3 regions of the Halomonas bluephagenesis genome follow, and region 1 is predicted to be linked to each of the others. Evidence: predicted binding sites of a transcription regulator. Region 1 holds the regulator's gene; each other region holds the start of a gene.
The links. Region 1 encodes FliA, which starts transcription of late flagellar genes. Its sites were predicted from a motif close to CTAAAGTTNNNNNNNNNNCNGCCGATA; they were not measured.

Region 1 (5,139 bases):
TGGCCAGTGTTAAATCCTCTCCCAAATCCATCGCGGCTAGCCGCTCAACCCGTTGCCAGGCTTCACTTTTTCCAGTGACCTCCTCGCACCACGCGTCAGAAGGCGACATCATCATGGGCGGCAGAGGTGCTGAAGAGGGCTGCATCGCCCAGTAGAGCGTTTCCACTTGTTCAGGACGAAAAAACATCAGCCAACCACGCTGAGCAGGGTCGGTAGGCAGCGGCACGGCCAGCACACCACTCTGCTCTAGCACGTCTAAGGAGGATGTTAGCGGCTCTTTGGCTGTCTCCTGGGTACACCACGGCCCACTATGGATGTGGGCTTTTTCAATCCGCGTGACCAACTGGCTGATTACCTCCGGCTTGGGCGTATTGCCTGATTGATAGACACTGCCTTTCACCCATAACGCAACACCATTAGCACGAAAGAGCGCCTTCCATGTATCGGCATGCTCAGTAAACAGCTGATAAGGCCCCTGAGGCTTTAAGCGGTTATTGGTTGAAAGCACCAAGCTATCTTGTACGCGCTGCAAATAGCGCGCTTCTTGGCGGGCTCTTAGCAGCACCAGCCGTTGTGTGGCCATTTGCACCAAGGTGCGTACCGCGTCGCGCACAGGCGGCGTCACGGGGTACGCCGATGTCGAATGACAAAATAACAGCCCCCAAAGGCCGGTATCGCCCTGCATGGCCACGCTTAATGCACCGCGCACACCAAGGCGTTGCAAGTACTGCTGCCGCTCGGGGGCAGGCGCTCGTAAAAAGCAGTCGCTCACATCCACCGCCATGCCCTTCGGCAGCAAATCCTCACCAGGTGCTGCAACATCTTGGATCAGCCGCACCGGATGGCGCTCGTAGGCGCGCCGAAGCGCAATAGGAAAGTCCTTGGCGGGAAAGCGCTGTCCTAATAAGGCAGGCAAACGGCCTACCGGCAGCTCGACACCTGGCTGAGCACGGCCTGTAGCTAACGATTCGGCCACGATTAACCCGTGCCAATCACTATCGAAATGACACACCGACACTCGGTCATGACCCGTTAACTCTTGCACGGCCATTACCAAATAATCGAGCAGCTCTTCTTGATGCGTAGCTTCCGCTAGACGCATCAGGCGTTCGTTCACGGTGCCAAGCAAGCGCTGTTTACCAAGCGTGTTAAGGGGTTCTATCTCAATTAATACGTGCGTACCTGCCCGGTAGGCATGCAATTGGAAGCGATTTGGTCGGGCGGGACATTTAAAGGTGAGCGGCCCCGGCAAACGCTGCTGACCTTGTAGCTCGTAGCGTACGCGCTGGCTTAAGCGCTTCCCTAGAACGCTGGATAGCGTCGGGGAACGCCCTTCTGGAAGGCTTACCCCCAGCAGTACAGCAAAGTTGCTACTAATCGCCTGTATACGCCGACTGTCGTTATCGAGCACCAGTAATGCACCGAACGACTGTAGTAGCGAGTGATGCTTCGACACAGAGATAGCCTCAAGAAATCTCTTTACCCCTCAGTCTGCTGCCTTAACAGCAGTTCGACGCGTCGGTTGGCAGACCTGCCTTCTGACGTTGCGTTACTTTCCATGGGTTGGGTATCGGCGTAACCGACTGCCCGCATACGTGAAATAGCGACTCCCTGGCGCTCAAGATGCCGGACAACCGCAATAGCGCGTCCTACCGAGAGCTCCCAATTTGAGGGGAAGCGTGAGGTGGCAATGGGAATATTATCCGTATGCCCTTCTACTGAAATTTGGCCTTCAAAGGACGCTAACACTGCCAGAAGGCTTTCTAACACATCTTGCCCCTGGGGCGTTAGTACGGCGTCACCGCTAGGAAAAAGCAAGCTGTCGTCGATGCGCAGCGTAACACCTTCTTCTCCTTGAGAGACACTACCCCCGGGGATATCAAGCTCCGCCATCCGCGGCTTCAGGCCACTGTGTCGGGGATGAATACCGGTTGCCAAGCTGGCCAACGGGAGCGAGGTGACGGCACTTGCCGAGCGCATTCTATCGCTGTCAAAGGCTTCCCCTCCTCCCGGCGGCGTCAACGCAAGCAGTAGGACAAACAGCGTGATTAGCAGCGTTAACACGTCTAAGTAGCTCGTTAGCCAGCCTTCATCGCCCTCGCCTGACACAGTAGGCAATTCCAGCGCGTGCCGTGAATCACGATCTAGCATGGCGCTACCCTTTTGCCGCAGAACTAACCGTTGGCCGCGGTTTCACAGAGGCATCGCGGATCTCGTCATGATAGTTAGCAACAAAGGAATTGAGCGTTTCTTCAATAAACGAAGGCAGGCGTCGTTTGGTAATTAATGAGATACCTTCCAGCACCATGTTCATGGTGATAAGGCGCTCCTCCGTGCGCCGCTCTAGCTTGACGGCAATCGGTTTGAACACCAGATTGGCGAGCAGAATACCGTAAAACGTTGTCAGCAGAGCCACTGCCATGCGCGGACCAATAACGTCAAGATCCCCGGCATCCATCACTTCCAGCATATTGACCAGCCCCACCAAGGTACCAATCATGCCAAACGCGGGTGCGTAGGTAGCCATCGTACGAAATATCTGCGCCTCGGCATGTTCCCGCGCTTTTAATCGAGCAATGCGCCAGCGCAACATGTCAAAAATTTCATCTTCTTTCGTATTAGCAATCACCAGTTGAATTCCGGTGCGCAAAAAGGGATTACGGGTGTGCTCTAGCTCCTTTTCAACCGCCCTGACGTCGCCTTTAAACCATAGTCGCGACATTGAAACCAGTTCGTTAATATCATCACGTACATAGGTATTCTCGCGCCGAAAAACCAACCCCACAAGGCGCACCACGCGTAACACTTCTTTCAGCGGATAACTAATAAAAGTAGCGGCCAAGGTACCGGTTACCACAATGGCAAGCCCCGGCAAGTTGATAAAGCTTTCTGGCGACTCTGCAGTAAAAAACAGCACGCTTACCAGCAATAGCATGCTGGCAAAAATACCGATCAGCGTAGATGGGTTCATCAACGGCTCCTCGCCGGTTATTAGTGATTAATAGTGGCGTTAGGTGGTGTCATATAAGCGTGCGCGAAGCCTGCTAATCGCTTGACTGTGAAGCTGAGACACGCGGGACTCGGTCACTCCAAGCACCGCCCCGACTTCTTTAAGGTTCAGCTCTTCTTGGTAATACAGCGCCATCAGCAGCTTTTCACGCTCGGGTAAGGCATCAATCGCATCAATTAACGACTGGCGCTGCTGTTGATCTAACAGCTGATCAAAGGGCAGGTTATTGGCTTCCTCTTTCGCGGGTTCTGCCCCTTCTGCCACCAATTCTTCAAAGGGCAACAACTGGCCGCTGTTCGTATCGTTAAGTAATTGCTGATACTCACTGAGCGGTATATCCAGATCACGCGCGATTTCGCCCTCTTCTGGCGGGCGTCCTAACTGCTGTTCGAGGCGGCGCACCGCATCATCCACGGCTCTAGCAGAGCGGCGTACACTACGAGGTAACCAATCACGTGTGCGCAGCTCATCCATCATGGCGCCGCGAATACGCTGGCTTGCAAACGTGGCGAACGTCGCCCCCTGGGTCGCATCAAAACGCCCCAATGCTTCTAATAAGCCCACCATGCCGGCTTGAATAAGATCATCTAACTCAATACTTGCGGGTAGTCTTACCTGCAGCGTTAAGGCCTGACGTCTTACCAGTGGCATGTATTGGGTTAACAGCTCGCTCTGTTTAATCCTGCCTTGTGCTGTATACATCCTCGTGCCTCACGGCTAAACACTGTTCACTGGTAGTTCACAATCACTTGCAGTTCCTGCACCCGCACCGGGCGCTGGCCCGGCGTCAACGCAAAACGAAAGTGCAGCGGCCCATTCACCTGCTTACCGGCTAACGCAGAGGTTGAGCCCCGCATCGCGTTCAAAGGAACACACTGTTCAGGGTGGCATAGCCACGCATTAACCGGCGCGTTGACCGGCATTTGATAACGCCAATGAATACGCCCTATCGCAGCATCCTCTACTTGAGCTCCTGCCGGTGGTTGAATGGGCTGGCTGCTGACAGCTCGGTCACTCATCGCTACCAGCACGCTGGGCACCTCGGTACTCCAGCTGCCAGTAGCGGCATAAGCACTCATTGTAATGGCGCTTAGTGCCACCATCAGCACGGTTTTGAAGCTACCGACTTTGAGATAGCCCATTATGTTAAAACTTTTTGCGTAGCAGTCATGCTGCAATAACGCGTTTTGAAACCAGCGAGCATAGGCATTGTTATTCCTCATAGAGGCACTTGTTAGCCTCTGTTAAAGCGCGGCCACATTGCGTCAGGCTAGCGTCATCGCGCCAGCAGTAAAAGCTCTATATCCAAATAATAGCTGGCGGCTTCCCGCAGGTTGTCGAGCAGACCTCTACGCGGCAAGTTTGGCTCGTGCAGCGCCAGCAGCTGCCTAGGACCACCGTTTTCCTGCACTTGCCGAAGCGAGCGATACATCTGTGCGAAAGCATCGGCATCGCTATTAATCCATAACGCCCAACGCGGAAAGCGCTCTTTCAGTTGGCCAAGATTAGCGGCATCCGCCTTAACGATGTGAATATCCCAATCATCCGGGTCGCCAGCCCACCGTCGGCCCAGTACTGACCATTGGGCTAGGCGCCCTTTTACTTTAGCCACCTGCTGATCGCCACTGCTAGGCAGACCAATCACGATAAGCGGTTTTTGCGGCACAGGGGGCGGCGCCGCGGTTTGCTTTGAGGCAGCGACCGGTGGCACTGTTAAAAGATCAGTCGTAGGCGTCAGAGGCTCAGCCGCAAATACGTCTGCCGTGGGGTCGCTCTCTACAGACTGTGTTTGGCGCTGTTGGCGCTGTAAATCTGCCCACTTGCGTAGGCCCGCTGCCTGATCCTGGGCACTCATACCAGCCCCTCTCGGCTAACGCTGCTGAGCTGGCGAATAGCGTCACGAGCCATAAACGCGTGGACAAGCGCATCTAACATCGCCGTATCGCGCCGCTTGCGAGTAGTACCCAACAGCCTTAACAAATCGGAACGCAGTGCTATCGCAGCGTCATCATTAACAACATCTAAGTGCCCCGCCGCCGCCGCGATACCGCTGGCCATCAATAAGCGAACCTCAGTGCTTACCTCGCCATCATCCGAATCTTTCAACTGCTGCCAAGCGCGTTTGGTCA
Region 2 (5,139 bases), 730 kb from region 1:
GGGAGAGTAACAAATATAGTCATCCGGCAATCGAATCAATTTCTCTGTGTATTGATCGTCGACACCTTCGGGCGTTTCGATACTATCTGACAGTAGATAGTCAATAGACTCTAGACCCATCGTATTTACCAGCCCACCTACCCACTTAATGCATAAAGGTGCTGGCCGCATGGAGATAGCTTGCAAGCAGCTACCATCACCATGCCCCGAAAGGTCAATAAGGATATCTATTTCATCATTCCGAATTTGCTCAGCTATCGCCTTTTGGCTCAAATGACGAACTTGCCGCCACTGCTTGCAAACATTACTAATTTTTTTTGTAAACTGATCATTAATATCACTGGTAGAGTAAGCATAAAAATTTATATCAGACCGACTTCGCTCCAGGGCGGCAGTAATCATTTGACCAACTGGGTGTGTTCTAAACCCGGAGGATATCAAGCCTACTTTTAGTGACTTATCTAATTTCTTAACATTCTCAGGAGAACTAAGCTTAAATAAAGAAAATCTTTCATCCCAACCTTTCGCAAAATCGATTATTTCTTCTTGAGTAACAGATGGATCATAGTGTTTAGAAAAGAAAATATTTGAATAAGCCATTACAAAATCAGGCCTTTTAGCCAAAGCTTTCTGATAGTAGCTTTCGGCTCTTTTGTACTCCCCCATATCTTTGTATAAATTACCTAAATTATTATAAACAGAATGATTTCCGGGAAATTCATTTTCCAACAGCAGATAATTTTCAAGGGCTCTACTAAAGTACTTGGTCTGGTACTGCAAAGAACCTATAAGTAAGCGTGCTTTTAATTCATCATAACCTAGCTCCAGAGATTTTTGGGCATATTCAAGCGCTGCAGCATGCTGCCCAGAACTCTGTAGCATTTCTGCCAGCCGGTACTGCGCAGGAGCGTATTGGGGTTGAAGTGCTACGGCTTTCATTTGATGCTTAATTGCTTGCTGTGCTTCTCCTTGTCGGTAGTAGACAGCTGCCAGGCTAGTGAGCATTAATGCGTCCTCAGCATTAAACTCGTAGGATCTCAATAGAGGAGCCAAAGCGGCCGAAAAATCACCTGCCTCTAACAACGTCGTACCGAGCGCTTTCCATGCAAATGCACTATCAGGGTAGTTCTCAGTCATTCGCTGTGCCGCCTGTTGAGCTTGTGACAGCTGCTTGGCGTTATAGAGCGCCATAAAAGCACCCACCTCTTTTTTAGGCACACCTAAATCAAGGCTGTTGTTTTTTATTGACTGAGGAGAAATAGTTTTTTTCTGACGTGTTTTTTTCTTAGCCATGGTGCGCTTTGCCCGAACGAAATTTATGAGTAGTTGCGTACTACTATACTCACTTCATGCTTTCTACAAACGATAAAAACCCGAGCCTAAGCTCGGGTTCTTTAGGTTTAAAACTGACTTACTGAAGCAAAGAAAGAACGCTCTGAGGGCTCTGGTTCGCCTGGGCCAGGATAGAGGTCCCCGCCTGTTCAAGAATCTGCGCGCGAGTCAGGTTGGAGACTTCAACGGCATAGTCAGCATCCTCGATCCGCGAACGGGCAGCCTGCAAGTTCGTAGAAGTCGTCTGAATATTATCAAGGGCGGTTTCAAAACGGTTCTGCACGGCACCTAAGTTACTACGCTGCTTATCAACTTCTGACAAACGTGCATCCAAAATTGCCAGCGCGTCGCTATCTCCACCGGCATCGGTGGACATCACGTCAAAACCATTCGCATCAACCGAACGTGCTACGCCACCAACGCTTGCAAGTGTTCCTGCCGCAACAAAACCACCGCCAGCAGTCGCTTGCATATTCCAACCACCGCCCGTCGCAATGCTACCATCTGCTTCAGCACTGCCGATCGTAATGGAAATAGTTTCGCCGTCTTTAGCGCCCACCTGAATACTGAATGTAGTATCTGCATCCGCATCAAACAAATTTCGTCCGTTAAACTGAGTCTGCTCGGTTACCCGATCAATTTCAGCTAGGCGCTCGTTGACCTCCTCCTGAATGGAGTCGATGTCCTGCGCGGTGTTGGTATCATTTTGTGCTTGAACGGTCAGCTCACGAATACGCTGTAAGTTATCGTTGATTTGGTCCAGTGAACCTTCAGCGGTTTGCGCCAGTGAAATACCGTCGTTAGAGTTACGAGCAGCTTGGTTCAGGCCAGTTACAGTGCTGGTCATCCGATTGGCAATGGCCTGGCCAGCGGCATCGTCAGCAGCGCTGTTGATACGCAGGCCTGAAGAAAGACGCTCTTGTGCTTGCTGTAGCGAGCTTTGCGCACCCTTCAAGTTGTTTTGGCCAATCAACGCTGTAATGTTGGTATTAATAACAGACATGTGCTTCTCCTACATATGATTACTGGCCTAATCGGCCTGCCTTACGGCTTGCTGCCGTTGTATTAATTAACGGCAGACTGAGGAGATACTTAAATTTTTACGCTCTTTATTTGTAGAAATAATGTACCAGCCTTAATTTTCAACCTAGATCTCATTTCCTTGCATGACAGACCGAACATAGACCAACCCTCATCTCCCTTCTGTGAACTATGTGTATCCAAGGAGTAAACCTACCCTCGACATGTATATCAGCTGCAGGAAACCTAAATTTATAGATTAATTGCGGCCTTTTAGATCAGACGACAGCATCCCCAACAACTTGATTGTCCAATAAAAATTCCGGCATCAGTGGGCACTGATGCCGGAACATTGGCTTACCGGATAATCGACGTAAATATTAATTATCGGGCGTTATGACATTAACCTAAATTTGGCTTACTGGAGCAGAGAAAGAACGCTCTGCGGGCTCTGGTTCGCCTGGGCAAGGATAGAGGTCCCTGCCTGTTCGAGAATCTGCGCGCGAGTCAGGTTGGAACCCTCAACCGCGTAGTCAGCATCTTCAATACGTGAACGAGCTGCCTGTAAGTTCGTAGAAGTCGTCTGGATGTTGTCTAGCGCAGTTTCAAAGCGGTTCTGCATGGCACCCAAATTGCTACGTTCTTTATCAACAGTTGATAAGCGCTCGTCCAGAATCGCCAAAGAATTGGCTTGCAGAACATCAAAACCAGCAGCGCTAACGCCGCGGGTATCGCCAGTTGCGAGATTACCCTGCGTGCCTGCGGCCAACGCGGAGAGCATGTTCCAGCCACCAGCAGCAGTAGAATCGCCGGCACCACTCGCTCCGCCAATGCTAATTGAAATAGTTTCGCCGTCTTTAGCGCCAACTTGAATAGAAAAGCTAGTACCTGAGGCAGATGCATCAAACAAATCGCGCCCGTTAAACTGAGTTTGTTCAGTAACACGATCAATTTCAGCTAGACGCTCGTTAACTTCTTCCTGGATAGAGTCGATGTCTTGGGCAGTGTTGGTGTCATTCTGCGCCTGAACCGTCAACTCACGAATACGCTGCAAGTTGTCGTTAACTTGATCCAGCGCGCCTTCAGCTGTCTGTGCCAGCGAAATACCGTCGTTAGCATTACGTGATGCTTGGTTCAGACCAGTCACTGTGCTGGTCATGCGGTTAGCAATAGCCTGGCCAGCGGCATCGTCAGCAGCACTGTTGATACGCAGACCTGAAGAAAGGCGCTCTTGTGCTTGCTGTAGCGAGCTTTGTGCGCCTTTCAGGTTGTTTTGGCCAATCAACGCGGTGATGTTGGTATTGATAACAGACATGTGCTTCTCCTACATATAGTTACTGGCCTGATCGGCCTGCCTTACGGCTTTCTGCCGTTATATTAATTAACGGCAGCTAGGGGAAATACTTGAATTTTTTACGCTCTTTTTTGTAAAAAAGTATCAACCACTAACGTCTGCCACTACTTGCCCCTTTCAATAGCACAGCCTGTCGCTAATTTCATTCATACTGGCCACTTCGGCGCCATTAAAAAACCCCAACCTTTCGGGCTGGGGCTAAAAGAAAACTGAACTCGAAAGACGCTATCTACGATTTGCCATTTGCGAATTCATCATATCCAGCTGCTGGAACAAATAGCCGCTGGGGGAGTTCATTTGCGACATCATCATATCTAACTGAGTAAACTGCTTACGATAGCGCTCAACCGTGCGCTCAATAGACGTTTCCATTCGCTCAAAGCGGCTATCCAACGACTCCACTCGCCCCTCCGCACTACGCTGGGCACTGCCCAATGCGCCATTTTCGCTTAGCACCCTATCCAATACCGCACTTACCTGCCCCCCCATACCAGCGTCATCACTGTCGCTGGCAAAAAATGCCGCCACGGCATCTTGATTGTTCGCCACAGCATCACTCATTTTGGTTGAATCAAGCTCAAGGGTGCCATCTTTTTTAAGCTCAATACCGATGTCGGATAGGCGAGAGATATCACCGCCGGGCACATTACCTACCAGCGCAGAGCGCAACTGGGATTCAATAGAACGCACTGCACGATCACCAATCAAATCGCCTGCTGCATCGCCACCGCCATTGAAAGCCGTTAGCTCACCGATTTTGGCTTTCAGATCATTATAACCTTTTACAAAGCCTTCGACGGCTTCACGCACAGCCAACGTGTTTCGCGCGACGACTACGGTATTCGGGCTATCCGCTTCGGTCACCTTTTCTACATTTAGTGTCACACCAGCGATGGCACCTTGGACGCTATTAGTTTCACTGGTAATTGCAATCCCGTTTACTTTCAAATTGGCGTTACGACCTTCGTAAGCTGTGTTCGCATCAGAGGCAAGTACGACTCCACCCGCCAGCCCCGAGAAGGCCATACCATTGATAGACCCTTCTTCTCCGGTCTTCGCGGAGTTAAGCGCCAGCCGATACCCGCTACCATCGTTGACGATAGAAGCATTAACTTTTGGACCCTCTTCAAAATCAAAATCGTTAATCTGGTCGCGGATATCTTCGAGAGAACTACCTTCCGTCAGCGCGATAGTTCGCGTAATGTCATTATTATCAGCATCTTTTCCGAAGGTTAATGTCAGGCTTGCACCGGCCTCTGTTAGGCCCTGAGTAAGCGCATCATCCCCTTGAATGCTATTAGTGGCTAAGCTACCTGCACGGGCAAGCTGTGTTACCTCCACATCATAACGCCCTGCAGTTGCCTCACTACTAGCTGTTGCCTTTATAGCGGTGCCGCCACGTATTTCGGTAGACAAACTTTGATAAAGCTTGG
Region 3 (5,139 bases), 730 kb from region 1:
ATCCCTGACATGGTCAGCATTCACTTACGTCCGCCCGAGGTCAGTAAGCGTGAAATGCCCGGCCACTGGGAAGGCGATCTGATCAAAGGTAAGAATAACGCGTCCGCGGTAGGCACCTTGGTAGAGCTTAGTAGTGGCTATCTGATCCTCGCAAAAATGGACGACGCCACCGCCACCTCCGCCGTAGCAGGCTTTAGTGCTGCTCTGAATCGAATGCCGACCACCGCTCGAAAAAGCATGACCTATGATCAGGGGCGTGAAATGGCACAACATGCAAAAATCACTCAAGAAACCGGCGTTGCGATTTACTTTTGCGATCCCCATAGCCCCTGGCAACGTGGGGCCAATGAGAATATCAATGGCCTTATCCGTCAATATTTACCGAAAGGAACGGACCTTTCAGTACATAGCCAGGAAGAGCTGGACGCCATTGCCTTTGAGCTGAATATGCGACCTCGAAAACGCTTTGGATTTAAATGTCCGATAGAAGTGATGAGCGAGCTGATGGCCAAGTACCATGAAAGCCCATCAACCATCCAATGAGTGTGTTGCACTCAGAGTCTGCATCCGCCCTCCCTATCAGACATAAAAAAAGCCAAGTTAGTGAAACTTGGCTTCTTTTAAACGCTAAGCCAACTGTATGGTTTTGTTTTTATTAGCTTTGTGTTTGCTGCTGATTCAAGCCTGCCAGCTGCTGTGTCAAATAATTACTGGTGGAGTTCATTTGGGACATCATCGTATCCAATTGAGCGAACTGAGTACGATACCGCTCCACCGTCTCTTCAATACGAACCTCAGTGCGGGAGAGTCGATCATCAAAAGACTCAACTCGACGCTCTGACCCACTGATAGCGTTTTGCACGGCTCCTGAATCATTCAACATCTGTCCAATAGCCTCATTAACCTGCCCCGCCATACCGCTTTTGCTATCAGGCCCTGCAAAGAAATTCGCCAAAGCATCAGGCTGATTGGCAATTGCGCTGTTTAACACGCTTTCATCAAGTTCCAAAGTCCCATCTACTTGTAGAGAAATACCCACATCAGAGAGAACTCGTAAACCCTCCCCATCCACCATGCCGCTAAGTACACTACGTAGCGTAGATTCAACAGCACGAGTAGCACTATCGCCATTAAGTTGGCCCGCTTGGCCACTTGCGGCATCAAAGGCTGTCAAATCACCGATGGTGCCTTTCAGCGTATTAAACGCCTCAACAAAAGCCTTCACTTCTTCATTAATGGCCTGGCTGTCCTGGGCGACGGTAATGGTATTGGATGTATTCGCTTCATTTAGATTTAATGTTACTCCTTGGATGGCTTCTTCTATCTGGTTCGACGAGCTGACAATATCGATACCATTCACGTTAACGAGCGCATCTAAGCCTTCTTGCACTACCTGAGAATCACTGGTGGCAACATCATCGGCTAAAATATCGCTAAAATTGGTGCTTTGAATACTGGCATTCGCCCCTGTTTCTGTTGCATTAACCGACAACCGATACCCTTCGCCATCGTTGATAATAGAGGCATTCAAGCGACCATCACTTTCAGTGTTAATCGCATCACGAATATTTTCGAGAGAACTCCCATCTGCAATAGTGATGAGGCTCATATCACTATCTGAAAATGCAAATGCCAGTTCAGTATCACCGTCGATAATCGCTTCATCTGGCGCTGCTAAGCGTTCAGTTGCAAGGCTGCCTGCTGTGGCTAGCTGCTCTACGGCAACCTCATATTGGCCAGGCTGGGCATCATCACTGGTAACCGCACGAACTCCATCTCCCTCAACAGAGGTGGTTAAGCTTTCATAAAGATCAGCGTTATTAAGTGCTAAAGCCGCTGTTTGCAACTGCGATAGTCCACCTTTCAATTGCCCAAATGCAGATATTTTTGCTTGCTCAGATTCAACCTGCTGTCGAATTGGCACTAGCTTTTGCTGCTCTGCTTCACGAAGTTTATCTAACAAGCCGGTGAGATCCAATCCAGAGCCAATACCAAGTGATGTAATCAAAGCCATAAAACACATGCCTTTTCTAAAATGCTGCTACGCTTACTACCTACTATAAATACCGTTTGTGTATGAATTATTGCGTAGCACTATTTGTTGATTTCTTCACCCTGAAGTCTCGACAAGGTTAGCTATAGCTTGAACATAACACTCTTTGCTCACCATTTACGTAACGCAAAGTAACAATTGGTAGCGAAAATATTTTAACCGAATAAATTCAATTAATTAAACTCAACTATTAATCAAACACCACCCTTAACTTTATTCATCTTTACCTTCTGAATAGGCATTGGCATAAGAGTTCACTAATAAACCGTAGTATCTACTACCATGTAGCACCCTAATAGGGACAGAGGAACTACAACCCTCTAAATATAGACCTTGGTCTAACATCTGTATTGCTTTATAATGCACTGCAACAAGCCCATTTTAGGGCCGTTTGCAGGAGAACGACTTATGCCTTCCGAGGTGTCACACCCCGCATCCACCGTAGCGTCTGCCGCTTATCATGTGCAGCGCAGCCTACGCCACTGTCTTTCTACCGTTGCTGAGCTTCTTTACGATAACGGCCATGTGCTCGAAACTATTACCTTGCCGCAGCGCGGTCTTTCCCGGCGCGAGCTGGCTCATTTGAATGGTCATTGCGCTAGTTGGAAAACATGCCAACGGGTACTTGAAGAAAGCGGTGCCGCTGAATTTAATGATTATGACCGCTTCGTGCTGACCACGATGGGCCGTGAACTGATGTTTGATATGTTTGGTCAGGGTGCTGCCGACTGCGCTTAATCGCGCTCGTTTTGCTCTGAAAGCCACGGCATTGAGAACTGATCAGTACTGCTCTATAAACCAAAGCGCCCGCAAGACCTGCAGAAGGGGCCGCGGGCGCTTTTTTATTGGCGTGGTGTGCTTAGCGCAGTCCGAGCAACGATAAAATAAACAGCACAACAACGATTAGACCAATAATGTAGATAATGTTACGCATAACGGCACTCCTTGCTTTTTGCGTTTTGGGATTTGCTTTTCGTTTCAAAAAAGGCAGCCGGGTGCTTACCTTTGAAATAACACCCCAAGCCTAGCAGTGATTGGTTATGTTTGCGTAATTTACTCTTGATGGGGTTAACCTGCCTTTTATTGAACCTCCTGTCGCTTATCGCCTCGAACCTTGTACGATACTTATTTATCAAGACCCCCAGTTCGTATAATGATGAGTTAACTTTTATCTTAGAAGGTCCATTAATGCGCAGCCCTGCTCTCCCTCTACTGCTTACACTCACCGTGTCGTGGTTTCTTCCTACGTTTGCCTTAGCAAGCCAACCTTCGGCTGAGGCGCTGCAAACGCTTGATAAAAAAGCAGGAGCGCTCAGCCGTGTGCATACGGTGGTGGTCGCTTACCGAGGCGATATTGTTCACGAACGTCATCAAGGCGGCCCTGGACCGGCTAAACCCGCCAACATCAAGTCGCTTTCTAAAACCGTGCTAGCCGCTATTACTGGTGCGGCCATTGAAGACGGCATTATTGCGTCTACCGAGCAGCCCTTAGCAGACCTGTTAGGCCAACTACCTAGCGGCATAGACCCACGGGTAAACGATATTACTGTGGCGCATCTGCTTTCCTTACAGGCAGGCCTAGAACGTACATCGGGTAGCAACTATGGCGCCTGGGTCGCCAGCAGCAACTGGGTGAACGATGCGCTTACCCGCCCGTTTGTCGATGAACCCGGTGGTCGCATGCTCTACTCCACTGGCACTAGCCATTTACTCTCTGCGGCGCTAACCCAGGCAAGTGGTGAAAGTACTCATGCCCTTGCCCAGCGCCTGCTTGGCGAACCACTGGACATTACGATTCCTGCCTGGCCGCAAGACCCCCCAGGTATTTACTTTGGGGGCAACGATATGCAGCTTTCCCCAAGAGCGCTTGTGGAAGTAGGCGAACTTTATCGCAATGACGGCATGGTCGATGGCAAGCGAGTATTACCAGAAGGCTGGGTAGAGGCGTCGTGGACGCCGAGAGGTCAATCGCCCTGGACAGGCGATGGTTACGGCTACGGATGGTTTATCACCACTTTGGCGCAGGAGCCTGTTATGTACGGGCGTGGATACGGCGGCCAAGCACTTTATGTGATTCCCGAGCGGGAGATGACCCTGGTGATCACCTCCGACCCAACACCGCCTTCGCCCGGCGGTCAGTTTCAGCAGCAGCTAAACCAGTTAGTGGTTGGCTTGCTAGAAGATGAATAGCCAAAAAGTGAGTAGCGGCTCGTTTCTACCCATTCTTATTTACTTATCCTTATTTACTCATCTTTATGGCCAAGACTCATAAGATAAAGCGCTGCGGCAAGCGCCAGCACCGAAAGCGCGAGGTAGATGGCTTCCAGTGGCGTCGTGAAACGGATATCCACCACAGCGCGGAAAAACTCAATAATTACCGCAAGAATCACCACACGGGCAATTTTGTCCTTGAGCTGATCCAGCGAGCCTACGTTAAACGGGTGCTTGGGATAGCTCACTTCCGCCTGATCGATACGGGAAACAAACAGTCGATAGATACCTAGCCCGAAGATTAGCAGCACTATCGCAATCAAATAAACATCAACGGCGATAATAATGTCTGGCACCAAGGTGTCGTGAATATCTTGAGAGCTATCAATCAAGTAGTAACGCAGTACGTCACCCACCACAGTTAAGATATCTAGCGTTCCAACAATAAACAGCATCAGTGAGCCTAATAGGCTTGGCACTACCGCCAGCATTACCAGAAAGCGCGAATTCCAAAGCGCTGTTTCAATTCGCCGCTCCCAAGGCGATTGTTCGTGCGGCGTCTTGGGTGCGGGTGGCGGCGCTGAATGTGTCTGGGATGAATGTGGCGATGATGAGCTTGGTGACGACGAGCTTGATGATAACGAACTAGGCGGTACTGGATCAGACATGGTGCGAATTTTCTCCTTTAAAAAGTCGCCGATTTTGGCGGCGCTAGGATGATCGTACGCGGGTTTATAGCACGTTAATCAGCACAACGGTAAAGGTGACCCCGGTGAGTAGAAAACCCAGCGAGAGCATTATGCCGTCTCTGGCAACTAATCCTAAACCGAACAGTGTCAGCGCTAAACCCGCGCCGTTGGCGCTAAACGGAATAA

Region 2: a site for FliA is predicted at 2,403-2,429, ahead of REH51_RS06420 (flagellin N-terminal helical domain-containing protein). Genes of this name have one in related genera too.
Region 3: a site for FliA is predicted at 2,122-2,148, ahead of fliD (flagellar filament capping protein FliD). Genes of this name have one in related genera too.

The regions. Positions count from the first base shown of each region.
Region 1 covers NZ_CP133631.1:2,189,128-2,194,266, reverse strand. Annotated here, with positions in the region: gene REH51_RS09705 (sensor domain-containing diguanylate cyclase) at 1-1,456, opposite strand, end outside; gene REH51_RS09700 (OmpA/MotB family protein) at 1,480-2,151, opposite strand; gene REH51_RS09695 (motility protein A) at 2,156-2,971, opposite strand; gene REH51_RS09690 (RNA polymerase sigma factor FliA) at 3,011-3,712, opposite strand; gene REH51_RS09685 (flagellar protein FlhE) at 3,739-4,152, opposite strand; gene REH51_RS09680 (hypothetical protein) at 4,287-4,865, opposite strand; gene flhF (flagellar biosynthesis GTPase FlhF) at 4,862-5,139, opposite strand, start outside.
Region 2 covers NZ_CP133631.1:1,456,378-1,461,516, forward strand. Annotated here, with positions in the region: gene REH51_RS06415 (O-linked N-acetylglucosamine transferase family protein) at 1-1,293, opposite strand, end outside; gene REH51_RS06420 (flagellin N-terminal helical domain-containing protein) at 1,412-2,335, opposite strand; gene REH51_RS06425 (flagellin N-terminal helical domain-containing protein) at 2,771-3,667, opposite strand; gene fliD (flagellar filament capping protein FliD) at 3,932-5,139, opposite strand, start outside.
Region 3 covers NZ_CP133631.1:1,462,328-1,467,466, forward strand. Annotated here, with positions in the region: gene REH51_RS06435 (IS30 family transposase) at 1-543, shown strand, start outside; gene fliD (flagellar filament capping protein FliD) at 656-2,014, opposite strand; gene REH51_RS06445 (hypothetical protein) at 2,462-2,791, shown strand; gene REH51_RS06450 (serine hydrolase domain-containing protein) at 3,242-4,243, shown strand; gene REH51_RS06455 (YqhA family protein) at 4,297-4,932, opposite strand; gene REH51_RS06460 (exopolysaccharide biosynthesis protein) at 4,997-5,139, opposite strand, start outside.